Regions from separate parts of the Peribacillus simplex NBRC 15720 genome, predicted to be linked through region 4. Evidence: riboswitches for the same ligand, from Rfam matches in the RefSeq annotation. Region 4 holds a riboswitch; each other region holds the start of a gene.
What was found. Region 4 has a riboswitch for S-adenosylmethionine ahead of BS1321_RS24340 (bifunctional homocysteine S-methyltransferase/methylenetetrahydrofolate reductase). Riboswitches for the same ligand answer to the same signal wherever they lie in the genome.

Region 1 (7,487 bases), 270 kb from region 4:
ACTGTTTTTTCAGGTAAAATGAATACGTCAAGTTCTTCTGCCAGCATCGGAACGGAGGATAGCCCACCGCCTACTTTTACATGAAAACCAACTTCCGTTACTCCATCAATTACTTTAGTAGCTGGATTGAATGAAACACAGTTGATTTCAGCATTTGAAGCATTATGGATATTAGCACTTATGGCCATTTTATATTTCCTAGGAAGGTTCGAATAGTCTTCGTTAAGGCGGAAATACTCAAATACATCATAAAGTACCTCGCGTGTATCAAAAAGTTCGTCAGGATCGATGCCTGCCAATGCATTACCGATGATATTACGTGTGATATCACCACATGCACCGGCCGTAGTCAGTCCAACCTTTTCCAAACGGTTTAAGATATCGGGGACTTGTTCGATGGTCAACCAGTGGAATTGAATGGCTTGACGGGTAGTAATGTCATATACATCCCTCCCATAATCTTTAGCGATGTTAGCTAGAGTTATCTGTTGATCATAAGTCAGGATACCTCCGGGAATAACGACACGCATCATCCAGTAACCTGCTTCTTTTGGCCGTTGCAGGTATAGACCTGCCCACTTGAACATATCCCAATTCTCTTTAGGGATGGAATCAAAACCATTTGCAGCGTAATGTGGAATATCATCGAATATCTTCAATCCGTCTTTTTCCAATTTCCAGATTTCCGTTTTATTTTTAGCGATTAGTGGATTTTCCGACCAAAATTTCTCGTAAACCATTACATTTCCTCCTTGATTAGATCGCTTTCTTTGCTGTCAAATAGCCGATTACCTGTTCAACGCACTCTTCAATGCTGTATTGGTCGGATTCTAAAATGATTTCCGGTTGTTCAGGTTCTTCGTATGGAGAGTCGATTCCAGTAAAATCTTTAATGATTCCTTTACGCGCCTTGTCATAAAGACCTTTTGGATCACGCACTTCGCACTCTTCGATCGGACACTTTATGTATACTTCAATAAACTCCCCTTCATCGAGTAAATCACGTACAATCTGCCGATCTGCCCTGAAAGGTGATATGAAGGCGGTCAATACGAACTGCCCACTATCCACGAATAACTTCGATACCTCACCGATTCGCCTAATATTCTCGGTTCGATCCTCTTCAGAAAAACCTAAATCTTTATTTAATCCGTGGCGGATATTATCACCATCTAAAACATAACTTCGAATATTCCGATTATATAACTCTTTAGCGACCGCGTTCGCAATCGTTGATTTTCCGGAACCCGAGAGTCCTGTAAACCATAGAACTGTGCTTTCATGCCCGTTCTGCTTCCGACGGAGCTCCTTGTTCAATGACGTTTCATGCCAAGTGACATTCGTACTTTTACTCATATAATAATCCCCCTCTTCTTCATGTGACACTTCAATTTATATCCAATCAGTTATAAACTTCATTCTTTTTTAGACCTTCGATCAACACCTCAATGACTTCTTTACGGCTAAAGGTAGCTGGAGGAATTTCTCCATTACGAAGCATTTCCCTTACCTTCGTTCCAGAAAGGATGACATGGTCTTCCTTGCCATGCGGACAAGTTTTAGCGGAAGCCATATTGCCACATGCTTTACAGTAAAAACTATGTTCAAAGAATAATAGAGTGATTCCTAACTCATCTGCGTTAAAATTCCCAAAGATTTTTTGAGCATCATATGTGCCATAATAATCGCCCACACCCGCATGATCACGTCCGACGATAAAATGGGTGCAACCATAATTTTTACGGACCATCGCATGGAAAATGGCTTCTCTTGGTCCTGCATAACGCATGGCAGCAGGGAAAACTGCAAGGGAGACGCGATCCTTAGGATAATATTTTTCAAGCAGCACTTTATAGCTTTCCATTCTTACATCTGCCGGAATGTCATCGGATTTAGTGGCACCTACGAGAGGATTTAAGAATAAGCCGTCGACAATCTCCAATGCTGTCTTTTGAATGTATTCATGAGCACGGTGAACAGGGTTCCTCGTTTGGAATCCGACAACTGTTTCCCAGCCTTTTTCCGCAAAAGCTTTCCTTGTGTCGACCGGGTCCAAATAATGAGCTTGAAATAGCGGACGCTCTATTCTCTTGATCAACTTTATTTCCCCGCCGACATATACATCCCCACGGTTATATAAATTTTTCACTCCAGGATGCTTCTCATCATCCGTTTGATATACTAATGTCGCTTCCAATTGCTTATCTGGAGTGTAAATATCGGAAACGGATAGAACTCCGTATGTTTCACCTTCATGAGTCAACGTCACTTCTTCACCTAAAGTAAGGGTTTCTGCAGTTTCTTCGGTCAAAGGCAGCGTAATCGGGATGCTCCATACATGCCCACTGCTAAGCCTCATTTCCTTGACCACTGTCTCATAGTCACTTTTTGTAAAGAATCCTTTAATCGGACTGTAGGCACCAGTGCCTATCAATTCAAGATCACTTAATGCAATTTCATCTATTTCGATTGACTTTGTTATTTTACTAAAATCATATTTTGGTTCCCAAAGATCGATTAATGTTCCTCCGTGCGGTAAACTGATTGTCATGCTAATTTCCCCCTATGGTTTCTATTTATTTAAGATAAATGCAATCCGCATTCCGTTTTTTGAGCCCCTTGCCAACGGCCAGAGCGTAAATCATCTGCATTGAAGGCCGGTGCTGTACACGTTTTACATCCAATGCTCGGATATCCATTATCATGCAGGATATTATATGGAAGTCCGTTTTTATGGGCGTAGCGCCAAACATCTTTCCACGTCCAATGTATGAGTGGACATATTTTAACTGACTTGAACTTATTATCCTTATTGATATACTCGGTCAGAGCCCTTGTTTCGGATTGCTCCCTCCGCAATCCCGAAAGCCAGGCTGTTGCCATTGAAAGCACATCGGTAAGCGGAATGATTTTACGAATGTTACAGCACTTATTGGAATCTCTAAGCCATAATTCATCCCCATATTCCGCTGCTTGTTCCTCAAGCGTCAAGGCAGGTTTCTTCATTTCGATCGAAAGCTTTGGATATCGCTTTTTCACTTGCTCGATCAATTGGTAAGTTTCCTCAAAATGAACATCTGTATCAAGGAAAACTATTTTCGCCGAAGGATTAACCTTCGCCAATAAATCCGTAAGCACGATGCCTTCAATACCAAAACTACAAGCATAAATCAGTTTGTTTCCATAATGGTCATTCGCCCATTGCAGAACTTCCAAAGCTCCTTTTGTCTCACTGTCTTCAGGAAATACAGGTAAATCCCCTGTGTTGAAATTGTCATAGTTTATTAATGCAGCCAACTTTGTAGCCCCCTCTAAAAACTTGCTGTATCAGGTTAGAGTAACTGTTGATCAATACCCGTTGTAATCTTCTCCGGTTTATTTGATTCTAGGAAAAAGAGACGAATCTAACCAATACTCTCTTTATATCAGTTAAACCCGCCTCTAGTTTTTCTAGTCAGCAGATACCTTATTTAATTCTTAATTTTTCATTTCTTTCCATTTGAATGATTTTACCATCCTGGACAATAAGTGTAATGGATCCATATTTCATTGAATTAAGCATTTCTTGAAGTCGTTCAAATATTTCTTCAAGCTGATTCTCTTTATCCAAACCAGTTCCTCCTTTAAGAAAATCCGCGAATATTTTATTTTCAACGCTGATTAAATGAATTTCTTAGATTTATATAATTCCATACAACCTTACATTGTTATGGTTTGCCTACAATTTTTCAAAAAAAACAAAAATCTTTCCATGATGGAAAGATCCCAAGGTAAATATCTTTACCTTATCTTCCAAAATGATCAACATTTTGTTGGAGGTAGCACCTTGCATCCATCATGCAGGTTGCTGGACTTCAAAGGGCCAATTCCCTCCGTCGCTCTGGATAAGTTTTATTATTTTAAATATTAACATATATTTAATCCTTGTCAATGGAGTTTTCTTATAAAATAACTTGGTTTAATATTATGGATTAACTGTTATTTTTATACACACTATTCAATTTATGATTTTATGTTCATATAAATACGAAAATAGACTCGTCTTTTTAGATAAGGTCTCCAAAAAAATAAGTCTATTTTCATAAAAAGCCTATTATTGACGCATGTCCTTTCTTGAAAAAATAATTTCTCGAATTCCATTCCTTTTGTAGAAGGGATTACTTGAAGTCATTAATTTCTTAACTGTATCGCTTCTACAAATTCTTGAACTTGACTCTGGACGCGATCAATTAAATCCAAATCATTAATCGGTTTTTCTGAATTCTGTTTATCTATTTCCTTATCAACAAAATAAATGCCCTGCAGCGGCTCGCCTTTTAATATTGAAATTAATGGTTTAAGCGCATAGTCAATCGCCAATAGATGCCTGTTACTTCCTCCAATCATGATTGGCAGCACTGGCTTACCCTTAAAAGCACCTTCTGGCAGCAAATCAATCAAGGCTTTCAATACCCCTGTATAAGAAGCCTTATAAACAGGTGAACCAATAATGATACCTCTAGCTGCTTGAATTCTCTCTGAAAGCTTTAAGATATCTTCGCTATTATATTTCCCTTGAAATAAATCATCTGCTGAGAAATCCGTAATTGAGAAATAAGCTGTGGTAAATCCTTCGTGTTCGACTAATGATTGAATATGTTTTAGTGAAATGTCCGTTCTTGATGGTATAGCAGGACTTCCTGATAAAATTACGATATCGCTCATTTAATACCCCTCCAATGTTACATGATTTCCAGATAAAATCTTCGTAAAGCATTTCATGCAGTATGCATTTATCGTAATAGTCTGAAAAATATAAGTCAAATCTTACACTCGGGTTTCATAAATTCACCAGTTGACTTCATCGACTCTGAATGAAAATAAAACGGTCATATTTGCGGCTTGATGCTCATGCCACAAATATGACCGTTTCATTATGTATGATTTTGTTTACCATGAATACCATATACCAAAAGTTGAGCAATGCTCTTAATTCGTTCAGAAGTAAAATATGGCTCCTTTTTTTGTTGATGGATCTCATAATGTGTAGATAATGCCAATGTAAAAGAAATGATCCCTACATTAAATAGGATAATATCAGAGATATATTGTATCTCTCCGCTATCTATTCTCTTCTGTATTTCAATATGCTTGGCATTTGGCTTGAAAATCTGATCTACATATTGCTTTGAAATATCTTGATCGAATTGTGTTTCCCTAAATAATATCGAAAACTGTTCTTTATTTTCAAGAATTTTTTTTATCATGGTGCAAACATGATTCTCCACTAGATCATCCGTTGAAAGATGACTAGTCCCATCTTCAGATTCCTCTTTTTCATTAGGGGTAATTGTAGCCAAAAGCAAATCTTTTTTGCTATCAAAGTATTTGTAAATAGTAGCTTCGGAAACATTGCATGCAGAGGCAATTTCATTCGTTCTTGTCATGTCAAAACCTTTAGTGGCAAAAAGAGTCCGGGCTACATTTATGATTCGTTCTTTGGTTTGCTGCCCTTTTTTCAAAAATATCAACCTTCTTTTATAAAGATAAGACCGGTTTCACCAATTATTTTCCATGATATCTTGATGGTATCAATCGGTCAACATATTACCTTTGATCTATTAGAATTCAATATTCCCATATATCATAAATAGAAAACATCGTCTGGTTGGGACGATGTTTTCTTTTCAGAAAATCACTTAAAAGATGCATAGCCATCATCGACCATGACTACACTTCCATTAATCGCATCCGCTTCCTCTAACGATAATAGATAGACGGTATTTGCAATGGTTTCTGGCTTAATTAATTTACCGCGCATTTGACTTGCATTCAATTTTTCGATGATTCCCATATCTTTATAGCCTTGTATGATAGGAGTGTCAACCCCGCCTGGTGCAATGCCCACTACGCGAATGCCATAAAGCACCCAATTCCAAAGCTGCTGTCTGTGTCATCATTCTTACAGCGCCTTTAGTCGCCTGATAGGCAAAAGTCCCATGGGAAGCTAAGTAGCCAAACACAGAAGCGGTATTTATAATGACACCCTTGTTACCTAGCTCCTTCATTTTCCGTCCTGCTCGCATGATTCCAAAGGCAACTCCGTGCTGGTTCACTCCAATCATTTTGAAGTAACCCTCCATATCTTGATCGAGGATCATACCGCCTGCACCAATGCCGGCATTATTAAACATGATATCGATCCTTCCGTATGTTTCCACTGCCTCATTTATTAACGATTCAACATCTTCCTGCTTAGAAACATCCGTTTTAACAAAAATGGCCTCTCCACCATTCGCTGTTATCTGTTCAACAGTTTCCTATCCCATTTCTACAATCCGCAACAACGACCTTGTCCCCCTTTGCTGCGAATTTCAAGCATGTTGCTCGGCCAATTCCGCTTGCTCCTCCTGTAATAACTGCAACTCTTGCTGTCATATACATTCCCCTTTCAACACTAAAAAATAAGTAAGTAATTACTTAGTTTTCAAGTATAAAAGTAAAGAATATTAAATTCAAGCTATATGTATTTATTTTTATAGCGTTTTGAGCATCCAAAAGTGAAGCTGTCCTATTAATAGGACAGCTTCATTTGTTTAGCAGGTTTTCAATTCGACCTTACTTACGGAGGTCTTCACCATTTCAATGAAAAGTTGCAGAAAACGATCATCACCTGTTAATTCTGGATGAAACGCACTAACGAGGACATGGTCTTGTCTCGCAGCCACTACATTCTCTTCATAAACAGCCAATACTTCTACACCTTCTCCAATTCCATCAGCAAATGGCGCCCGGATGAAAACTGCCTTATAAGGGTCTTCCATTCCTTTGATTGTTAGTTCAGCCTCGAAACTATCCCGTTGACGTCCAAATCCGTTCCTTTTCACGGAAATGTCCATTAGCCCAAGATAGGCCTTCTCATCGCCGGTCAATTCATTGGCCGCCAATACCATCCCTGCACATGTACCGAAAATAGGTTTTTTACCTTCGAAGAAAGTTTTGATCGGTTCCATAAATCCATAACGATCCATTAGCTTTCTCATCGTAGTGCTTTCTCCGCCTGGAATGATCAAGCCATCGATATCCAGCAACTGTTCCGGTTTTTTCACTATAATTGCTTGTTCGCCGGAAGATTTGATTTGGTTCAAGTGTTCCTCAACTGCACCCTGTAATCCCAAAACACCGATAGTTATCATATTACCAGCCACGTTCCTGCATCCGTTCTGATGGAGCAAGCTTAGAAATATCAATACCTTTCATTGCACTGCCCAACTCTTTGGACAGCCGGCCAATCAATTCATAATCAGTATAATATGTAGTCGCTTGAACGATTGCAGTTGCAAATTTTTCAGGATTCTCTGATTTAAAAATACCTGAACCCACAAATACGCCATCTGCACCCAGTTCCATCATTAGTGCTGCATCTGCTGGAGTAGCAATTCCACCTGCTGCAAAGTTAACTACAGGCAATTTACCTGTCCGCTTAATTTCTCTTAGAATCTCATAAG
Region 2 (7,487 bases), 2.0 Mb from region 4:
TTTTATATGCTTAGCCGTGAATTTTGCGTTGTAGGTCCTGGACCATTTTGTTGCACTTTACATGTTCCCTATCCCGTTCTTTCTCAACCTCGATACGGAGGTCTAAGTTTCTACTGTACTCACTGTAGCCAATCCCATGTGAAGACTGCATCGCCTTTTCCATTTCGCTTGTTACATTTAAATCTAGAGTATTGATAGTGAACCATCCTTTCAAATTTGTGTATCATTTTATTACCTTCATTATCTCTATACCCTTCACTTTCATGATTAAACATAAAAAAACGACCTGAATTAAATCAGGCCGCACACTGTAGATAAACTGGATGATAATTGAGTTTGTCTACAGTTTTTTTAGGTTTTTATAATTTGAACGTTACTTGGAACGTAGGGCACTCGCTTTCCGCGGGCGGTCCGGGAGCCTCCTCGGCGTTTAAGCGCCTGAGGGGTCTCCCTTGGACTCACTTTTGCCGCAGGAGTCTCGTACCTTCCGTTCCAATCCACTAAGATTAAACAATCAGATAGAACCACTTTTGCACACAGTCTTTATTTGTTCCATGCGTAAAACGATGGAAGAAGTTGAAATCAACATGATACCGTTGGTTTTTAGGTTACGGTTCCCATGATAAAGCGCCTCACTTCTCTAAGTTGGGGAAAAATTATGAGCGACGTATTATGTGAATGATGAACGAAAAAACAGTTTGCCTATTCATTTCATGCGGCAGCAGACCGTAACGGATTTGTGTAGGGGACGATAGTAACACCCGGAAATACGCCTGGTAGTCGTATCTTAGAGCCTCTGGTTGAACATGTGATTGAGTATGGTGGAAAACCTGAAGCTGTTGCTGCAGATGCAACAAAACACCAGCTTTACCCTATACACGTCCTCAAACAAAGGAAGAATTCTTCCGCAATCATGACTATATGTAATATGAACGTTTTGATTGTTATCTCTGCCCATCGGCGATATTTTAAAGCACTCAACAACAAATAAAGAGGGCTATCGTGAGTACACATCGCTTTAACTGCCTCAAATCCAATAAAATCAAAAAGGTTTCGGAATGAGACTATTCCGAAACCTTTTTGTCTACAAACTGCGACCTGAATTAAATCAGGCCGCTATCCTTGAATTATTTATCCGCCGGTACAACTGCACCTTTGTATTCCTTTAGAATAAAATCTTGAATTTCTTTAGAATGTAATACTTCTACTAGCGTTTTGATTTCTTCTTTATTTTCATCACCTTTGTTTACAGCAATAACGTTAACATATGGTGATTCCGAATCTTCAATTGCAATCGAATCTTCAAGCGGATTCAATCCAGCGTCAATCGCATAGTTGGAGTTGATCAGGACGGCATCGCCTTCGCCGCTTTCATATATTTTAGGAAGCAGGGCCGCTTCATAATCAGCATCGAATTTAAGGTTTTTCTTATTTTCAACGATGTCTTTAGTTGTAGCTGTCGTTTTATCGATGCCTTCTTTTAATGTAATCAGGCCATTTTTTTCTAATAGAGATAACGCACGTCCGTGGTCAGCAACAGAGCTGCTCATAATAATTGTTGCGCCTTCCGGAAGTTTATCAATGCTTTTATACTTTTGTGAATATAGAGCAATCGGCTCGATATGAATTCCGCCAGCATTAACGAAGTCATATCCATTTTCTTTAATTTGCCCCTCTAAATATGGAATGTGTTGAAAGTAGTTAGCATCCAATTCCTTATCATTCAACGCCTTATTCGGTAAAACATAGTCCTGGAATGTTTCGATTTCCAATTCGATTCCTTTTTCTTTAAGAAGCGGCTTAGCTTCCTCAAGGATTTCAGCATGCGGAACATTGGATGCCCCTACAACTAATTTCTTCAATTCTTTTTCCGTATCGCTGCCGCTTTTATCCTTTTCACTTCCACAAGCAGCCAAAGCGAAAGATAACACTAAAATTAATGCAAATCCTAAAAACTTTTTCATCCTATTCATCTCCCTTTATCTTTTGTCCAATTTAGATGTAATCACATCTCCAATAATTTGAATTATGAAGACGATAATTAGAATAACGATAGTCGCTACAAGCGTAACGTCATTTTGATTTCTTTGATAGCCGTCCAAATAGGCTAGATTACCAAGCCCGCCTGCGCCGATGACCCCGGCCATTGCGGTATATCCAACCAATGCAATCGACGTTACCGTAATCCCGGAAATAAGGGCAGGCATCGACTCTGGAAGAAGGACCTTCCAAATGATCGTGCTCGTTTTTGCCCCCATCGATTTAGCGGCTTCAATTACACCTTTATCGATTTCACGAAGGCCGATTTCAACCATACGCGCATAAAATGGGGCCGCACCGATAATAAGTGCCGGCAGTGCAGCGTTCTCTCCGATCATGGAACCGACAAGCGCTTTAGTGAAAGGAATGAGCAGCACGATCAAAATAAGAAATGGAATGGAACGGAATATATTAACGACAGCACTCATGATCCCGTTGACTGCCCGGTTTTCCCACATATTACCCTTCCCTGTCAGGAACAGGATCAATCCTAATATTATGCCTATAAAAAAGGTTGCTACTACAGAGATGCTTGTCATGTAAAGCGTTTCTTTCGTTGCTTCAATAATGTCTTCCCAATCAATATTCGGCAATAATTCTTCAAGCATGAGTAATCACCTCCACGCCTACCTGCTGTGCTTTAATGAATTCGATTGCGCGGAGCATTTCATCCTCTGTGCCATCAAGATGGATAAACAATGTTCCATATGAACCGCTTCTTGTTTGGGATATCTTACCTTGAACGATATTGACATCCAACTCGAAGTTACGTACAAGCTTGGTGATCAACGGGCTTTCTGCATGATCACCTACAAAGGTCAATTGAATCACTTTGCCTGCAGGATAGCGTTCGAGCAAATGGTCCATCGTTTCTTTCGTTTCTTCTGGTTCCGTTACTTGTTGCACGAAACGCTTCGTCATTTGTTCTTTAGGATTCTTGAAAACATCAAGGACAGGACCCTGTTCAACAACTTGCCCGCTTTCCATCACTGCGACGCGATGACAGATTTTACGTATTACATGCATTTCATGTGTTATCAAAACGATCGTCAATCCCAGGCGCTGATTGATGTCAACAAGCAATTCGAGTATTGAGTCGGTAGTCTGTGGATCCAATGCAGAAGTCGCTTCATCACAAAGCAGCACTTTAGGATCATTTGCCAGAGCCCTGGCTATCCCCACCCTTTGCTTCTGCCCTCCGCTTAATTGTGAAGGATAGGCCTTTTCCCTGCCTTCCAGTCCGACTAACTTGATCAATTCGTTCACACGCTTGGTTCGTTCAGTTTTAGAAACTCCTGCAATTTCCAATGGGAAAGAAATATTCTCCTGAACGGTCCTTGACCATAATAAATTGAAATGCTGGAAAATCATGCTGATTTCTTGACGGGCCTTACGGAGCTGAGCCCCTTTAATTTTTGAAATTTCCTTCTCAGCCACCACAACGGATCCCTCTGTGGGTGTTTCCAATCCATTGAGCATTCTGATCAAAGTACTTTTCCCCGCACCACTGTAACCGATGATACCGAAAATCTCGCCTTTATTTATTTCAACATTCACATTATTTACAGCCTTGATCGTCTCACTGTTTCCTTTTCCTGTACGGAACAGTTTACTGACTTTCGTCAATGTAATCATTAATCCTCACCTCTTTTATCCAATAAAACCTATGAACTTAGTTAATTTCTCTACATTATTAATTTGTTTCCACTACCATTTTTTCTGTTCATACAAAAGTTTTCCCCAATTAAAATAGAAAAAACCTTTCTGCATGAGCAGAAAGGCAGGTGAAGAAACAGGCCTTCCTCTCATCTTCCAAAGTGATTAAACTTTGTGTGAATTGGCACCTTTCCAAGGAAATCTCCTTGTCGGTTGCCGGGTTTCATCGGGCACATCCCTCCACCTCTCTTGATAAGAGCTAATATATAGAATATTTTGTACATCATTAAGTTCTTTAGTATGGTGAAATTTTATCATAGATAAAAAAGGAGCGCAATGTATATTATTTCTAGTACAAGAATGAACAGGAACTTTGCTTAAACCGTTTTGGAAGACAAGGAGACGATATTCGTCGCTTTTTCAATGGCCTGCTCCAAATCTTCTATTAAATCGGCTACATTTTCAATCCCAATGGATAAACGGACTTGATCAGCACTCACACCCGCTTTCGCAAGCCCCGCCTCATTCAATTGTTGATGGGTCGTACTGGCTGGGTGAATGATCAAGCTCTTCGCATCCCCTACATTCGCTACATGGGACCATAATTCCACCGAATTGATAAGTTTTGCCCCAGCTTCGCGATTACCTTGAATTCCAAATGTAACGACCGATCCAGCTCCCTTTGGCAAATATTTATCCGCAAGGGCTTTATCGGGATGATCCTCATCACCAGGATGTGAAACCCAGGTCACGGCAGGGTGGTTTTTTAAATACTTAATGACAGACTTGGTGTTTGATATATGTTCTTTCATCCTTACATGCAGCGTTTCAAGTCCAAGCGTAAACTGGAATGCACTTTGGGCACTTAGCGCAGGGCCTAAATCACGAAGTAACTGGACTCGGGCTTTCGTTATGAATGCGGCAGGTCCAATTGCCTCGGCGTATACCAGACCATCGTAACTTGGGTCAGGCTCCGTGAAGCCAGGGTAGTTTGGCGAGTTCCAATCGAACTTCCCTCCATCCACGATGACACCGCCCAGCGTCGTTCCATTTCCCAGAAGCCATTTTGTAGCAGAATGGATGACAATATCCGCTCCAAAATCAATTGGTCTGCATAGATATGGTGTCGCGAAGGTATTATCAATGATTAAAGGTATGCCTGCATCATGGGCGATTTCCGCTACCGCTTCAATATCGAGCACCCTCAAACTTGGATTTCCGATCGTTTCAGCAAAAATGGCTTTAGTTCTTGGCGTAATTGCCCTTTTGAAATTTTCAGGGTCATCGGGAGAAACGAACTTCACTTTTATTCCATATTTAGGAAGAGTATTTTCAAAAAGGTTATACGTACCGCCATATAATGTAGAGGCTGAAACAATCTCATCCCCTGCAGCGGCAATATTCAGGATTGAAAGTGAGATGGCAGCCATTCCGCTTGATGCTGCCAATCCACCGATACCGCCTTCCAATAAGGCCATTCTTTCCTCAAAAACGCTTACCGTGGGATTATGGAGTCGTGTATATATATATCCATTCTCCTTTAGGCCAAATAAATTCGCTGCATGGTCGGTGTCTTTGAACAAGTATGCATTGCTTTGGTAGATAGGAACTGCACGGGCACCTGTTTCATCAGTTTGCAGACCGCCATGAACACTCAATGTTTCGAAACGCAACTTTTTCTCTAACATATGTTTTCTCCTCTTTTTCTATGGATTTAGTTAGAATTATATGAAATCTGGCCTTTTATAAACAAAAAAACCACTTCAATAAGAAGAGGTTTCAAGAACACACCTCATCTACCAGAGCCAACACTCTGCTGGAATTAGCACCGTATATAAATTTATACCGGTTGCCGGGCTTCGTCGGGCCAGTCCCTCCGCCACTCTTGATAAGAACTATTAAATTCTGCCGTTACTTAATTCAAAATATAGCATTTTAGAATAAATCAGTCAATGAATTGTTAGAATATTCTTTGTTTAATTTCAATCTCGCATTCAAATCTCCGCAACAAAGAAACCAACCACTGTTCTGATTGGTTTCTTAGCTGATTTCCTTAAGCAATCCGTACAAATAGGGAACGGATTGAAAGGCATATATTTTTTTGTGCAGCTGTCCTTCTTTGAAAAGCAATAAACATGGAACACTTTCGATTTCATATGATTCGGCAATTCCTTGGATATAGTTCATATTCATTTTGCCTGCCTTCAATTCCGGGAAAAGCTCCAAGGATATCGTCAGCATCTTGGAGGCAACCTGACAGGTGCCGCATAAAGGCGTATATAAATATAAGCAAAAGGTTTCCCCATTTTCAACAGCAAGCTTACACTCTTCTTCTTTCCATTCCTGCATCAATTAGTCGTTCACCCTTTGACTTAAAAATTTCATTTTCACATTCATATTGGCAGATATAAGCACAGTTGCGATATGATGTTCTGGTGAGCTTTCCACTTCTTTGTACATTTTATTAATATACAGGTGGTTCGCTTCCGGCATTTCCCTTCGGAATTGCTTTCGCAGCTTTTCTCCTGATTCATCTGCGTCAAAAAGGAGATAAACATCACGGTCCATCAATTCATCCACTAATTCATCCAGCTTAGTTAATGATATGGTTCCATTCGTACATCTTATTTCCACATCTTCATTTAAAACGGAGGCAACTTTTCTTCTATCGGAACTGCCTTCTACAATGATCACTTTATCGAATTCGCCCCACTCCATGTCATCACTCCATCTCACGAATTATGTGCGCAACTGCCACTGTACAAAATGAAAAGAGAGCAGGCCTTTTCAGTCCCCCTCTCCTTCTTTTTTAACCGTTGATTAAACTCTCATATTCTTCAGCACTCATCAGGTTTTCAATATCACTGCTATTAGATGGTTCAAGCACGACCATCCATGCCTTTTCATAAGGAGACTCATTTACATATTCAGGGTTGTCACTTAAATCTTCGTTTACTTCTACAACCTTGCCACTGATAGGAGCATAAAGCTCAGAAACGGTCTTAACGGATTCAACGCTTCCAAATGGTTCGTTCGCTTTCAATTCATCGCCGATTTCCGGAAGCTCAACGAATACGATGTCCCCAAGCTCGGATTGTGCGAAAGCTGTAATTCCAATGCGCACTGTTCCATCTTCCGTTTTGACCCATTCATGTTCTTTAGTGTAACGAAGTTCTTTTGGTGTTGTTGTCATTATTAACCCTCCATATGTACAGCTTATTTTATCTATACCATTATAAGGTAGATTGTTTGTTTAAGTAAGGAATTAACCAAATATTTTGTGAAATTTTAGTTCCAAACCTGTTCGAATTGCTCTTCTTTGAAACCTACCGTCACTTTGGTGCCATCCGTAACAATCGGCCTTTTCAGAAGCATGCCATCTGTGGACAATATATCAAGCATCTCTGCTTCAGAAGCTTCTTTCAGCTTATCCTTTAAGCCCAGCTCCCGATATTTTTGACCGCTAGTATTGAAAAACTTCTTCAATTCCAAATTACTGATTTTATATAGTTGTTCTATTTCAGTTCGCGAAGGCGGATTTTCCGCTATATGGATCGCTTCATACTGCAGTTCATGATTATCCAGCCACTTCTTCGCATTACGGCATGTGCCGCATTTTGGGTACCAATATAATGTTAAGCCCATCATTTCACCACCTATCAATAGAATACCCGTTTTCAGCACGCAATACAATGAAATGTCTTTTGAATTTCCAACGCGATTTCATCAAAGGAAATAAAGGGGTTATACAATCTGAACGTTGCCTCCAGGCACTCGCTTTCTTCGGGCGC
Region 3 (7,487 bases), 2.0 Mb from region 4:
CCTCAAATCTTGCCACAGGCGGGGAAGCCTTTTCACTGGATACTTTCATCAAAAGAAACCCGGAAACGATTACGATTGCTGTCGAACGAAAGATTCAGCATATCCTTCGTACCCTGCCCATAGAAACCGAAGCTGTCTTTGAAAGATTATTCGAGTTGGGGATTGACCTAGGCATCGATAAAAAAGGTCAAATATGGATAATGGACATTAACTCGAAGCCCGGAAGGAAAATCATTCAGGCACTTCAGCCGGAGACCATGAAAGATATTCATCGCGCACCGTTTCAATATAGCCAGTATTTAGCCGAACATCTTCAGAAAGCAGGTGAATAGAAAGTGAGAAAGACTTATCCTGCCGAAATTGCCGCTATCCCTGGCAATGTTCTCTTCTACCCTTCAGAGCTTGGAGATTTGGCAGAGATTGAATTAATTTATTTCGGACGACATTCATGTCCTGCCATCATCAAACAAAACCCGGCAGTCAATCAATCAATCGTCCTATCTGAAAGTCTTGCGGAATCTCTAATATTCGATCATACCGATATTCCCCTTCATTTATTCATATACGGCAAGAGCATCCATATAGGACCCCTTGTCGGAATTTTTTCTTCAGGCTTCACTGGCCTTTCAAACAAACCATTAGGGGAGAGATCGGAATTTTTCTCAAAGCTCCTTTCGCTTAGCAGGACCACAGGCTGTATCCCCTTTGTTTTTGGAGAGAATGTAATCAATTGGGATGAGGAGACAATCAAAGGCTATGTATTTGATAACGATGACTGGCACATTAATGAATTTCCTTTTCCTAATGTCATCTATGACCGTCTCCCAAATCGTTTGATGGAAAACCGCGATGGACCTAAAGAAGTGAAGCAAAAATTCCAAAAAGAATATACCATTCCTTGGTATAATCCAGGTTTTTTCAATAAATGGGATGTAAATGAAAGGTTATGCGCTGATGAGCGGGCACTGCCTTATTTACCGGAAACGTACCCATTTCAATCCATGTCCGTGGTGGAAACCCTTCTTTCCCATTACCGGCAAGTTTATATAAAGCCCATTCACGGCAGCCTCGGTCTAGGGATTCACCAAATTCTTTATGATAAGCATGAGGATGTTTACTATTGCCGCTATACAAATGAAGCAAAAGAAAATAAACTTCAAAAGTTTTCAACATTGGAATCCATTGTTAAACATATTTTTCACGACCGACCGCTTGAGAATCTTATCGTGCAGCAGGGCATCCCATTAATTCGATCTGAAAAACGTCCAGTGGATTTCCGGGTTCATACGAACAAGGACAGTAATGGAGAATGGCAGGTAACCGCGATCGCCGCAAAAATCGCAGGCGCCGGCAGTGTCACGACCCACATTAAAAGCGGGGGTGTCATCAAAACGGTTGCAGAACTGTTTGGAGATGACTATGAGGCCAAGGAAGTCGAACGAAAGCTATCGGAAGCCGCACTGATTTTAAGTGACAGTATAGAAAAGAACTTGGCTGGCATCATTGCAGAAATAGGATTTGATTTTGGATTGGATAAAAAAGGGCAGGTTTGGATGTTTGAAGCCAATTCCAAACCGGGACGTTCCATCTTCTCCCATCCAAAACTCAAGGATTTCGAATTGCTGACCAGAAAGCTAAGCCTTGATTATGCCATTTATCTAACGGAACAGACGATTACGAAATCAATCAGTGTGCCGCGATGAACATTTTTTACGATATCCCCACTGAAAATTGGTACCACACTCATGAGAATGCGGAGCTTTTCGCCGGCTCTGCCGAAGAGGAAATCAGCTATAAAAAGGACCATTCAAATCAACCCCTTATTCCAATCACAATGTTTCCAGGTAACCGGATGCTTGCTGTCGGAATTTTAACCATTTCCAATCCCAAAAAGGAATCAGGTTTGGGTGGAAACCTGAACCTTTTTCGGGACCTATCCTTATATTTATTGAAACACGGAATATTGGCGTATGTATTCACAGGAAATGCCCTTCATTCTGAGTCGATGAGAGCTTATGTTTTTTCCTCCATTTCAAACAAGTGGATTGAATGTAAAGTGCCCTTACCTGACATCGTCTATAACCGTATCCCCTCGAGGAGCTATGAGGCGTCAGAGGAATTCCAAAATCTCATCAAATATTTTAAAGAATGCCGATTGAATCTATTCAACCCCTGTTTTATAGATAAATATGTGATGTTCGAAGCATTAATGGAAGATGGATCCCTCACCAATCACCTTCCCCCCACTATGGTCTTACGAAACAGCGGTTGCCTTGATGCTTTCCTGGAGACCTACAGGCATATATACCTTAAACCCTGCAAAGGAAGCCAAGGGCAGGGCATTTATACCATAATCAAAAATAATGATGATACACTATTGTTCAATAGCTTAAAGCATAGTGAGTCCTTCCCGGACTTCGCATCATTCTGGGAAACAAAAAAAAGGGATTTATTAAAAAGGAGCTACATTGCTCAACAGGCGATCATACCAAAAAAACTTTTTGGACATCGTTACGATTACCGGATTCTGGTTCATTATGAAAAAGGTTTTTATAAAGTGACCGGCAAAGCGGTAAGGATGTCACAAACTCAGGAAATCACCACCCACACTCCCCGAGGGGGTAAGCTTTTTCCTTATCAAGACCTGCAATCAAGAAGCCTGGATCTAAAATTAGCGAAAATCGCCCAAAAATGCGGAGAGATACTTTCAAAAAAAATCGGGTTTCTCGGAGAGTTTTCCATTGATATAGGGGAAGACGAATCAGGCTCTCTCTTCATATACGAAGTTAACTCAAAGCCCATGCAATTCGATGAGGAGGAAATTGAAACAAACAGGCTTTTGCATTTAAAAAATCTTTTCATTGAATTAACTTTTCCTAACCTGACAATAAAATAACACCTCCAGCTGCTGTTTTCCATTATAATTAAATGAGAAACTGTATATATGGAGGTAATACATATGATCACTCATTTTCAATGGGCACCATTGCATAAGAATCTGCCAGGATGGAAAATTTCCTTTTACTTCAACAAGCAGGCAGTCCAGGCCTTGTATCATAAAGATGGATCCATCGAGTGGACAGCCAATCCGCCCTCTGAAACAGATGAAGCCAAACTCAAAAGCATGATACATGATTTAATGATCTTCCATGTATACGAATGACCCCCCTTTACATTCATGAAATCCCTAAACAGAATAAAAAAAACTCCTTTGCCTAAACTAAAGAAAAGGCTAGGAGGGATTTATCTTGGATAAAGAAAAAATGACATTTTTGAAGGATACCGAATATGAAGGCAAGAACTCCGCTTTCTTAGACATCGACCGTTACATCAATGAAGGACTGGCTGGTGGAAATGTTTATTCAGCTGCTGACCTTCAAAACATTGAAGAAGCACATGATTTTTATGATGAAACAGATCCAAACGAAAATAAATAATAATGTTCGGAGCCTCCTTTAGGTGGCTCCTTTTTATAAAACTGCCAACTCTTCCTTTAGCCCGAACATTTCTTTATTAATTATTACATAAGCCTTTTCAAGATTAAGTAAATACTCTACTTTTTCATTTGAATTTTTTGCCTTCACATTAATTTCCTTGTTCAACCTTGCATAATTTTCACTTAAAGAAACCATTTCCTCCCCAGAAAAATTATACATAACCTGAGCTTTTAAAAAATCCGTATAGTACCTAACTGTTCCAAACATGCATTACACCTCTTTAAATTTTTTATAAAGAATACTTTTCTTTGTTCCATAGGAAGAAGAGTTCTCCTTATGATTTTGATAAAAGTCTACTATTAAATCGGATTCCTTCTTAAAAAATAAAAAAACAACTTCCCGATTAGAAGTTGTTAGAGTGCAAACGAAACGAAACATAACAAAAAATAAACATGAATTTTCCATTTTTCTAAAAATGAAAAACATGCTTTTGTCAATTTTCGCACTTAACACCTCCTATCCTCGTAGGCTTATGATGCTGTGCTAAAAATAGGCAGGTATCCTGGCTCATGATCATCGCTTTTCGAACCTTCCCATCCCCTTTTGCAGAAGACAGTGGCATTACTCGAATCGCTCTCATATACAGTTGCGGGACAGCGCCGGACTCTAACCGGACTTCCCTTTTAAGCAGACAATCCTCAAAAATATTGCCTGCACCTTTTTCTAGACGTATTTAATTTTCAGTTTAAATGTATCGAATTATCCATTAAATTACAATTTGTGCTACGGTGTTCAAAAAGAAATTTGCTTAGAACCTCTTCCATTACACAAAACCACTAATTAGTGTTTTGCTAGATTATCCTTATTAATCAATACTTTTTCTTTTAATATCGATGTAATGATATGCTCTGAATCCCATTCATGCCCAGATATCTCGATAAGGGGATAGCGGTTCGGTAAAACGACCTGCTGGATTTCATGAACGGTCAGTCCTTGAGAATGTAAGCGTAAAATTTCACCTTGGAGGTTTTCCAAATAATCGAGTTTTTTTCGAAACATTTCCTTCCCATCAGGCACATGCCCAGCATGGCAGCAAAACACTTCCCCGAAGTCATATTGAAGTAATTTTTTTATGGAATCGATGATGACCGGGACAGACTCTTCCCGTAAGACAAGCTTTGTTTTTGGCGTTACGAAAAGGTCTCCTGAAAAGAGCATGCCATTACTGTGATTCAAATACACCATATGGTCCTTCGCATGACCAGGTGTAAAAATCGGCTCCCACGTTTGGGTACGGGAATGAATGGCCTTCCCTAGCGGCTCAGCTTTAAAGGCGTCTCTCTTTCCCCAGAAAATTTTGCGATATTCAGGATATACAGCATCCTTTGCACAAACCTCAACCGACATCGGGTGAATGAAAAGCGGGACCTTTTTATGTTCCTGTATCCATGCAGCGCCCCCCGTATGGTCTTCATGATAGTGAGTCAGGGCCACTGAGTCGAAGTCTGAGGACTCATAGAATGGAATAAGCTCTTCCAATAAAATCTCTGCTCCAGTATCTATCAATAGGCCATCCGTTAAAAAGACATAAACACTCATCCCCGACTTGTTCCCGCCAGGAGTCCCTTGCACACAAACCACATCATTTACCGTCTTAATCTCTATCATTCAATCGCCTCCCCCATCATTGTACAACAATAGTTTCATCTTCCTTTTTTTAACTTTACTATAATAAATGTAGTACCACTTTACCTTTTTGACAAGGAAATATTGGAATAATTAACCTGGATGGAAATGCTGGATTATTACATAATAGCCCTTTTTCCACAAATCTTTTCAACGGACCGTACCAAATTTAACGACAAAAATCATCCCAAAATCACAGAAACGATTGACATTGTCGAATTTTACAAATAATATAGATTATATTATAAAACTTGAAATATTCTAAAATAATAATTTACTTATCAAGAGTGACGGAGGGATCAGGCCCTGTGATGTCCAGCAACCGCCCTTAGGGAACGGTGCCACTTCCTGCAGGATGATTGCATTCTGAAAGATAAGACGAGATATAATTTCGCTGCCTCTTTCTGAATGATAGAGGCAGCTTTTTTAATGTTTAAGGGGGAAAGCTCATGATTGAAATCCGTTCAGTCCGAAAGGAATACGTCTCGAAGAAAAACCGAGTTATCGGAGTGGATAACGTTTCTTTGACCATTAAAACAGGCGAAGTGTATGGAATTGTCGGCTACAGCGGAGCTGGAAAAAGCTCATTACTCCGCTGCTTGAATTTGCTTGAACGTCCGACAGGTGGAAATATCATCATCGACGGCATTGATTTAACATCTTTATCAAGTAAAGAGCTTCGTAAACAACGCCAAAAAATCGGAATGATATTCCAGCACTTTTCCCTGGTCAGTTCAAAAACCGTTTATGAAAATGTCGCTTTCGCCTTAAAGGCCGCGCATCGATCGAAGGATGCCATCAGGTTACGTGTATTGGAATTGTTGGAAATCGTAGGCCTCAGCGATAAGAAAGATGTTTATCCGGCACAGCTTAGCGGTGGACAGAAGCAGCGGGTCGGCATTGCTCGCGCCTTAGCGAATGATCCCACTGTACTATTATGTGATGAAGCGACTTCAGCCCTTGATCCAACAACTACAAAAGCGATTTTACAGTTATTGAAAAAGATAAGCAGTGAGCTTGGTATCACCATCGTGTTGATTACACATGAAATGGAAGTGGTCAAAGAACTATGCCACCGAGTCGCTGTCATGCAGGATGGCCGGGTAATTGAGGAAGGTCCCGTTTATGAAATATTTTCACAGCCTAAGCAGGAATTAACGAAGCAATTCATTAGCAGTGTACTGGATTTCGAACTCCCTTCGCACTTGATTGAAGAAAGTAAAGGTACGATTATTAAAATTCAATTCGAAGGGCATACCGCCGGTGAGTCGATTCTTTCGGATACTCTCCAATCCCATTCAGTAAAGGGTAATATTTTACACGGTAAAATTGAGTATATCCAGGATGTCCCTTTAGGCATTTTGATCATCGAGTTAATTGGCGATGCCGCCCAAATTCATTCGGCATTGGACTATATAAAAAATCGTTCCAGTTCTGTGGAGGTGTTAAAACATGTCACTGCTTGATCCCATCATCAATATTTTACCTGATCTTAATAAAGCCTTTCTTGAAACGATTTATATGGTCGGCGTTTCCCTTGCAGTAGCTCTGCTGATTGGTTTACCGCTTGGAGTATTGCTGTTTACGACAACCAGGAATTTATTTTTTGAAAATAGCATCGTGAACCGATCTCTCGGTTTCGCAGTCAATATTGTACGTTCAATCCCGTTCATCATTCTATTGGTCGCCCTCCTTCCTTTAACGGACCTTCTTACGGGATCGACGATAGGGCCAAGAGCGGCTTCTGTTTCCCTTTCCGTATCCGCAATACCTTTTTTTGCAAGGATCGTTGAATCGGCATTACGTGAAATAGACAGAGGAGTGATTGAAGCTGCAATTGCCGTAGGTGCCACTCCATGGATGATCATTAAGGATGTACTTCTTCCAGAGGCAAAACCGGGAATCATTCAAGGACTTACATTAACGACCATTTCGCTTATCGGTTACTCTGCAATGGCAGGGACAATCGGCGGAGGCGGAATTGGCGACCTGGCCATCCGGTACGGATATTACCGTTATGACAACACAGTCATGATCACGACGATCGTCGTGCTGATCTGCCTTGTGCAAATCATTCAAATGGTTGGTGACAAAGCCTCATACATAGTTAACAAACGATAGGATCAGTCATTTTTTCAATGATTCAATACATTTCATTACTCAGGAGGAATTTCAAATGAAGAAAATAGCTTCGTTATTATCAGTCTGTGCACTTGCCCTTGGCTTGGCAGCTTGCGGGAGCGATGATGCATCCCCAAAAACTGAAGACAAAAAAGAATTGAAGATCGGGGCGACTACCGGGCCCTACGCCGATATGGTTAAAGAGGCCATCAAACCCGGTCTTGAAGATCTCGGTTACAAAAT
Region 4 (7,487 bases):
TATTTACCTCCGCAAATAATTGATTAACATTATTTTGCCAAAAAAACGAAGTGTTAGAGTTGGCAATTGTTTTTTCGTTTTTTTTTGAACAAAGTGGAATAATAAAATTGTTCTTCTCTTTAAAAATAAGTTATGAGGTGACGAATATGCATACGATGTGGAAGGGGAGCATATCATTCGGTTTGGTGAACATTCCGATCAAACTTCATGCTGCAACGGAGGACAAGGATATTTCTTTAAGGACGTTGCATAAGGAATGTCATTCACCGATTAAATACGAAAAGGTTTGTCCGGTATGCCAGAAGGAAGTGGGGAAGGATGATATAGTCCGCGCTTTTGAGTATACAAAGGGAAAATTTGTTGTATTGGAAGACAATGAACTAGAACAACTGAAAAAACAAAACGAAGAAAAAGCCGTGGAAATCGTGGATTTCGTTAAAATTGAAGAAATAGATCCCATTTATTTTAATCGGAGTTATTACATGTCCCCTAACGACGGAGGGATAAAAGCTTATTCCCTTTTGAGGCAGGCCCTCAAGGAATCGAATAAGGTAGGGTTAGCGAAAATCATCATTCGCTCTAAAGAACAAATGGCGGTAATACGAGTCGTTGATAATACCTTGGTGATGGAAACGATTCATTATCCGGATGAAGTTCGCTCCACAGCGGATGTTCCGAATATCCCTGCCAATGATACCATTGTAAAAAAAGAAATCGATACCGCCGTTCTATTGATAGATCAATTAACGACTACTTTCGATCCGACAAAATACACCGATGACTATCGAACCGCGTTACTTGAATTGATTGAATCAAAGAAAACGGGACAGACGACGATTACTGCCAAAACAAAAGAACCAGTTTCCAACAATGTAACCGATTTAATGGAGGCATTACAGGCATCCATTGACCGTACGAAACATGATGAACCGGAAAAGAAAAAGACGACCCGAAAGAAAGCGGCACCGAAAAAAAAGAAACAAGCTTAAACAGGAAGCTGAGCGGAAGACGTATGATGTCGCTCGGCTTTCTGCTTGTTATAGCCCGGGGTCTTGCCTTCTAATAAGGTAATGAAAGTGACTTTACAGGGAGAGAATTACATAGGGAAGGAAAGTACAAATAGGTAGGTGGATCACGATTTAAGGAACTGAATGGAATTAAAAGAAAATGATGGATGGAAATGAAGGCAAAAAAATTCGCTCCCTAAAGAGCGACAATGAGGAATTCAATCGTGAAAATCAACATATAGGCGAACGGTTGTAGTTTTCGACTATATATTGTGTTCATATTCTACCATATTTAATTCTGAAATAGCAACAAAATTACTGAAACTAACATATGAATTTTTCTGGAAATCAATGATATTTCGCCCATTTAACAGCTCATGTGGTTTTTGCATATTCAGATTTGCTATATTCTTAAAAAAAACTACAGGATAAAATGGATTTTTAGTATAATTTATACATATTGGATGATATAAATTAAATATGAATGGAAGATGCAAAATGGAAAATGGAATAATCAAATCACTTCATGCCGGGAAGCCGAAACATGATATTTTTTCGAATATCGATATCTTTTCAGCCATGGATAAACAAGCAAAGGATAATGTGACTGTGACTAAATCAGGCATAATTGGTGATGGGGTAGGTAATGTAAAGTTCCATGGAGGTCCTGATCGGGCTTTGTGCTTTTACCCCTTTGAGCATTATTCATTATGGAATGAAAAATTCTCTAAAAAGCTGGATATCCCTGCATTCGGTGAAAATTTAACCATAGCGGGGATGAGGGAAGAAACAACGTATATCGGCGATATATATCAAATAGGCAATGTGATTGTTCAAATTAACCAGGGGAGGATACCTTGTTCGACCATTTCCCACTTCAATCAAGAACCTAAGTTTTTGGAACTCGTGCTGAAAACGAGTTTCACTGGTTATTTTGCAAGAGTACTTCAAGAAGGAACGATAAATAAACAAAACGAGATTGTGCTAATAGATCGTTTGCAAGAAAAAATTTCAGTTCATTATGCAGCAGAGGTAATCCTTCATAAACGAGATGGACTTGAAGGAGCAAATGCTTTACTTACACTAGACTCGTTAGCGGAAGACTGGAAACAAAGGATCTTGAAGAGGGTTCAAGCTGCAAAAGATTGAATCATTTTTGCAAAAGTGAAAAAAATGTCGATCAGGTATTGAAATTGACAGATTATTAATGTAAATTAAGTATAATCAAATTTTGAAATCTTGTGAAAATTATATAAATGGATCTTATCGAGAGAGGTGGAGGGACTGGCCCGAAGAAACCTCAGCAACCAGCTTAGGCAAAGGTGCTAAATCCAGCAAGCAGAGCTTGATAGATGAGGAGAATGTTTCAATAAACCTTCTTCTTTGAGAAGGTTTTTTTTCCTTTTCTCTCATACTCTTAGAATACGACAAAAACAGGATTGTTTTTGAGAGAGGGTGTAATGATGAATTTTCGTAAAGAAGTTAAAGAAAGAATGCTGGTTGGGGAAGGGGCAATGGGGACCTTACTGTACTCTAATGGCATCGATCAATGTTATGAGGAATTAAACTGCACGAACCCAGATCAAATAGAGTCCATCCATCGTGCTTATCTGGAAGCTGGTGCAGATATCCTTCAATCGAATACATACGGAGCCAATTTCAACAAATTGAAACGGCATGGACTTGAAGATGAAGTGAGCAGAATCAATCGTCAGGGAGTCATTCTTGCTAAAAAAGCGGCAAAAGGAAAGGCATATGTCTTCGGTACCATAGGGGCACAGCGGAGTATCAGGAAATCGGATTTAAGCTTGGAAGAGATAAAACGGGGTTTTCGTGAACAGCTATACAGTCTGCTGATGGAAAACCCTGATGGGATTCTCTTGGAAACATTTTATGACTTGGAGGAACTGGAAACCGTCCTGCAAATCGTTAAAAATGAAACCGGACTGCCGATCATCGCAAATGTTTCAATGCATGAACTTGGCAATCTTCAAAATGGAATCCATTTAAATGAAGCCTTTCAAAAACTCGAGCAATTGGGTGCCGATGTTGTCGGGGTGAATTGCCGTCTCGGTCCACATCATATGATTCGCGCATTGGAAGAAGTGAGTTTGCCAAAGCAAGCATCGATTGCCATTTATCCTAATGCCAGCCTCCCGGATTATGTGGATGGAAGGCTCGTCTATAAAGCTGTGCCGGAATATTTCGGTTCAAGTGCCCTGGAACTTCGTGAGCAAGGTGCCACGATCATAGGAGGGTGCTGTGGAACGACTCCACTGCATATCCAAGCTGTAAAGAATGCGATTGGAAGTTTGGCTCCCGTGAAAGAGAAATTTACGAAATCCCGCGAAATAGAAATAATTGAAGTGAACGACAGAGAATTGGAACTTCCCCTTTACGAAAAGGCCAAAACAGAAAGGACGATTCTTGTTGAACTTGATCCACCGAAAAAGCTGGGAATAGAGAGCTTCATGACTGGTGCTGAGGTTTTGAAAAAAGCAGGGGTCGATTCCATTACATTAGCGGATAATTCACTTGCCTCACCAAGGATATCGAATGATGCACTTGCTAATTTACTGAAGAACCAATTGAATATAAAGCCGATGGTGCATATAACATGCCGTGATCGAAATTTGATTGGCCTGCAGTCACATTTAATGGGTCTGCAGACGGTGGGGCTGAACGAAATATTGATCATCACCGGTGACCCTTCAAAAATTGGGGACTTCCCGGGTGCCACTTCGGTTTATGATTTATCTTCCTTTGACCTAATAAGCATGGTCAAACAATTTAATGAAGGTCTTTCCTATTCTGGTCAAAGTTTGGGCCAACGGGCCAATTTTAAAATTGCAGCAGCTTTTAATCCCAATGTGAAATATTTGGATAAAGCCGTACTGAGAATGGAAAAGAAGATTGCCTGCGGTGCTCAATCCTTTTTGACGCAGCCAATTTATTCGGTGGAGCAGATCGAGGAAGTATATGAGGCTACAAAACATTTAGATACCCCGATTTTCATCGGTATCATGCCTTTGACAAGCACAAGGAATGCCGAATTCATCCATAATGAGATCCCAGGAATCAAATTGCCTGATAATGTTAGAAGGGCAATGGCTTTAGCGGGGGATGACCCTGTAAAGTCAAGGATTGAAGGGGTAAATATCGCACGAGAGCTTGTGGACGCTGCAAGGGAAAAATTCAAGGGCATATATTTAATCACTCCGTTCCTTCGCTATGAAATGACGGCGGAACTTACGAAATATATTAGAAAAGTCGATAGTAAACATACATCAGAGGTGGCAGTTCATGAATAAAAAAGCGATTCAAGATCAGTTAAATTCTAAGATTCTCCTTCTTGACGGGGCGATGGGAACCATGCTCCAAGCTGAGGATTTGACAGCAGAGGATTTTGGAGGGGAACAATTCGAGGGCTGCAATGAATATTTATCACTGACGCAACCGGAAATCATCCAATCCATCCATGAAAAATATTTAGCAGCGGGTGCAGATATCATTGAAACAAATACCTTCGGAGCGACCAGCATCGTTCTTGAGGAATACCAAATAAGCACGATCGCCTACAAGCTTAATAAAATTTCAGCTGAGCTTGCCGTTAAAGCATGTGAAAAGTATTCCAATGATGAATGGCCAAGGTATGTAGCTGGCTCGATGGGTCCCACTACAAAAACGCTTTCCGTAACAGGAGGAACGACTTTTGATATTTTAACCGATTCTTATGAAGAACAGGCACTGGGTCTCTTGGATGGCGGGGTAGACTTGCTATTGGTGGAAACCTGTCAGGATATGCTTAATGTCAAGGCTGCCTTTTCTGGAATCAAAGCAGCATTCGCTAAATCAGGAAAAGATGTGCCAGTCATCATATCAGGAACAATCGAACCGATGGGCACGACACTTGCTGGACAGTCCATAGAAGCTTTTTATTTATCGGTTGAACATATGAAGCCCGTTGCTGTCGGCCTTAATTGTGCAACAGGGCCGGAATTTATGATAGACCATATCAGGACACTTGCAGATATATCAAATAGCGCGATCAGTTGTTATCCAAATGCCGGGCTCCCTGATGAAGAAGGTCACTATCATGAATCACCTACTTCCCTGGCAGAGAAAATGAAGCAATTTGCCGAAAAGGGATGGGTCAATATCATTGGCGGATGTTGTGGTACGACACCAGAGCATATTAAAGAACTTACCAGGGTTCTCGAAGGCATGAAGCCCCGTACAATTACGGAAACAGCCCATGGACATGCCGTATCAGGAATAGAGCCGCTCATTTATGATGATTCAATGCGTCCTTTATTCGTAGGTGAAAGAACGAATGTTATCGGTTCCCGAAAATTCAAGGAGCTGATTCGTGGAAAGCATTACGAGCCAGCTGCCGAAATTGCACGTTCCCAGGTAAAAAAAGGCGCCCATGTCATTGATATCTGTCTTGCTGATCCTGATGGGGATGAGCTTGGCGATATGAAGGAATTCGTAGAAGAGGTCGTCAAAAAAGTGAAAGTCCCATTGGTCATCGACACTACGGATGAAGCCGTACTTGAACAAGCATTAAAACATTCACAAGGAAAATCGATCATTAATTCCATAAACCTTGAAGATGGTGAGGAGCGATTTGAAAAAATAGTACCCTTCGTCCATCAATATGGTGCTGCCGTTGTCGTAGGAACCATTGATGAAATTGGGATGGCCGTCGATGCTGAACGGAAATTGGAAGTGGCTACACGGTCTGTGGATTTGCTAGTTAATAAGTATGGGCTAAATAAAAGTGACATCATTTTTGATCCACTGGTATTTCCTGTAGGCACAGGGGATGAACAATATATCGGATCTGCATTGGAAACGGTGAATGGAATAAAGGCGATTAAAGAAAAGTTTCCGGAATGCCTAACGATACTTGGCATTTCGAACGTTTCTTTCGGTCTACCAGCGAGGGGAAGGGAAATATTAAATGCAGTTTTCCTTTACCATTGTACAAAAGCGGGTCTCGATTATGCTATCGTGAATACAGAAAAACTTGAACGTTTCGCTCTGATACCAGAAGAGGAAGTGAAATTGGCTGAGGCACTCCTGTTTGAGACATCTACAGAAACTTTAGCGATCTTTACTGAATTTTATCGTGGAAAAAAAGCGGAGAAGAAGGATAATGGTGTGGTCCTGCCATTGGACGAACGTTTAGGTAACTATATTATCGAAGGAACGAAAGAAGGATTGATTGATGATTTAAATAAAGCGATTGAGCGCGGTGATAGCCCATTGGAAATCATCAATGGACCATTGATGGATGGCATGAGTGAGGTGGGTCGGTTATTTAATGACAACCAACTTATTGTCGCAGAGGTGCTTCAGAGTGCTGAAGCGATGAAGGCGGCTGTATCTCACCTTGAACCACTAATGGAAAACTCTGAAGATAGCGCTAAGAAAGGGAAAATCCTGTTGGCGACTGTCAAGGGAGATGTGCATGATATCGGGAAAAACCTAGTGGATATCATCCTATCCAATAATGGCTATGAAGTCATTGATTTGGGAATAAAGGTCGCACCGCAACAAATCATTGAAGAGGTTCGAAAACATGAGCCTACCATCATTGGCCTCTCTGGGTTACTTGTCAAATCTGCACAGCAAATGGTTTTAACCGCACAGGATTTAAGGCAAGCCGGAATAGATACCCCAATTTTAGTGGGAGGGGCAGCATTATCCCGTAAATTCACTGATTTTAAGATATCACCTGAATATGAAGGACCGGTTTTATATTCCAAAGATGCGATGGATGGTTTGGCTGTAACGAATATTTTACATGACTCTGACAAAAAAGTGGTGTACTTGGCAGAGTTAGTCGAGAAACGAGAAAGATCGAAAGCCAATGCCGCCATTGCTGCCACGATGGAAAAACCTGTTCGTAAGCAGTCCACAGCTGCCCCTTTAAGCGATGTTCCTGTTCAAAAACCGCGTGACATCAAGCGTCACGTCCTGAAAAACTATCCATTGGATGTCATCCAGCCTTATATAAATAGGCAAATGCTGATTGGTCATCATTTGGGGTTAAAAGGTAAAGTTTCCGAATTGCTTAAGCAAGGGAATGAAAAAGCAGTGCAGCTTAATGATCTCGTTGATGAATTGATTGAATTCCTAAAGACGGAACCGGATTATGGCTTGCATGCCGTTTATCAATTTTTCCCTGCTCAAAGCGAAGGAGATAAGCTATTGGTATACAACCCGGACAATCATCATCAGGTTTTGGAAACTTTTGACTTCCCCCGGCAAGATACGAATCCGCATCTTTGTTTAGCGGACTTCGCGAAACCGATCTCCTCCGGGCAAATGGATTATGTTGGGTTCTTCCTGGTCACTGCCGGAAAAGGGATCAGAAAATGGGCAGAAAAACTAAAGCTTGAAGGTGATTTCTTGAAAAATCACGCCCTTCAATCACTTGCTCTCGAAACAGCTGAAGGGTTCGCGGAAAGA

Region 1: another riboswitch for S-adenosylmethionine. It lies ahead of BS1321_RS25585 (YezD family protein); the one in region 4 lies ahead of BS1321_RS24340 (bifunctional homocysteine S-methyltransferase/methylenetetrahydrofolate reductase).
Region 2: another riboswitch for S-adenosylmethionine. It lies ahead of BS1321_RS14340 (O-acetylhomoserine aminocarboxypropyltransferase/cysteine synthase family protein); the one in region 4 lies ahead of BS1321_RS24340 (bifunctional homocysteine S-methyltransferase/methylenetetrahydrofolate reductase).
Region 3: another riboswitch for S-adenosylmethionine. It lies ahead of BS1321_RS06775 (methionine ABC transporter ATP-binding protein); the one in region 4 lies ahead of BS1321_RS24340 (bifunctional homocysteine S-methyltransferase/methylenetetrahydrofolate reductase).

What each region holds. Positions count from the first base shown of each region.
Region 1 covers NZ_CP017704.1:5,298,217-5,305,703, reverse strand. Annotated here, with positions in the region: gene BS1321_RS25605 (nitrite/sulfite reductase) at 1-740, opposite strand, end outside; gene cysC (adenylyl-sulfate kinase) at 757-1,356, opposite strand; gene sat (sulfate adenylyltransferase) at 1,403-2,551, opposite strand; gene BS1321_RS25590 (phosphoadenylyl-sulfate reductase) at 2,581-3,285, opposite strand; gene BS1321_RS25585 (YezD family protein) at 3,467-3,610, opposite strand; SAM riboswitch class I at 3,783-3,891, opposite strand; gene ssuE (NADPH-dependent FMN reductase) at 4,171-4,704, opposite strand; gene BS1321_RS25575 (TetR/AcrR family transcriptional regulator) at 4,914-5,501, opposite strand; partial or broken gene BS1321_RS25570 (SDR family NAD(P)-dependent oxidoreductase) at 5,675-6,417, opposite strand; gene pdxT (pyridoxal 5'-phosphate synthase glutaminase subunit PdxT) at 6,576-7,172, opposite strand; gene pdxS (pyridoxal 5'-phosphate synthase lyase subunit PdxS) at 7,177-7,487, opposite strand, start outside.
Region 2 covers NZ_CP017704.1:3,003,564-3,011,050, reverse strand. Annotated here, with positions in the region: gene BS1321_RS28900 (YuzK family famiily protein) at 11-151, opposite strand; partial or broken gene BS1321_RS28165 (IS5/IS1182 family transposase) at 669-1,016, shown strand; gene BS1321_RS14355 (MetQ/NlpA family ABC transporter substrate-binding protein) at 1,128-1,964, opposite strand; gene BS1321_RS14350 (methionine ABC transporter permease) at 1,980-2,648, opposite strand; gene BS1321_RS14345 (methionine ABC transporter ATP-binding protein) at 2,641-3,675, opposite strand; SAM riboswitch class I at 3,843-3,955, opposite strand; gene BS1321_RS14340 (O-acetylhomoserine aminocarboxypropyltransferase/cysteine synthase family protein) at 4,074-5,384, opposite strand; SAM riboswitch class I at 5,486-5,591, opposite strand; gene BS1321_RS14335 (thioredoxin family protein) at 5,737-6,045, opposite strand; gene BS1321_RS14330 (toprim domain-containing protein) at 6,049-6,414, opposite strand; gene gcvH (glycine cleavage system protein GcvH) at 6,506-6,889, opposite strand; gene BS1321_RS14320 (arsenate reductase family protein) at 6,985-7,341, opposite strand.
Region 3 covers NZ_CP017704.1:1,423,584-1,431,070, forward strand. Annotated here, with positions in the region: gene BS1321_RS06735 (YheC/YheD family endospore coat-associated protein) at 1-332, shown strand, start outside; gene BS1321_RS06740 (YheC/YheD family endospore coat-associated protein) at 336-1,703, shown strand; gene BS1321_RS06745 (YheC/YheD family endospore coat-associated protein) at 1,700-2,896, shown strand; gene BS1321_RS06750 (YheE family protein) at 2,960-3,163, shown strand; gene BS1321_RS06755 (hypothetical protein) at 3,249-3,437, shown strand; gene BS1321_RS06760 (hypothetical protein) at 3,471-3,704, opposite strand; cobalamin riboswitch at 3,973-4,173, opposite strand; gene BS1321_RS06770 (MBL fold metallo-hydrolase) at 4,278-5,105, opposite strand; SAM riboswitch class I at 5,399-5,503, shown strand; gene BS1321_RS06775 (methionine ABC transporter ATP-binding protein) at 5,573-6,589, shown strand; gene BS1321_RS06780 (methionine ABC transporter permease) at 6,576-7,244, shown strand; gene BS1321_RS06785 (MetQ/NlpA family ABC transporter substrate-binding protein) at 7,300-7,487, shown strand, end outside.
Region 4 covers NZ_CP017704.1:5,023,681-5,031,167, forward strand. Annotated here, with positions in the region: gene ku (non-homologous end joining protein Ku) at 147-989, shown strand; gene BS1321_RS24335 (MOSC domain-containing protein) at 1,506-2,156, shown strand; SAM riboswitch class I at 2,268-2,366, shown strand; gene BS1321_RS24340 (bifunctional homocysteine S-methyltransferase/methylenetetrahydrofolate reductase) at 2,471-4,318, shown strand; gene metH (methionine synthase) at 4,311-7,487, shown strand, end outside.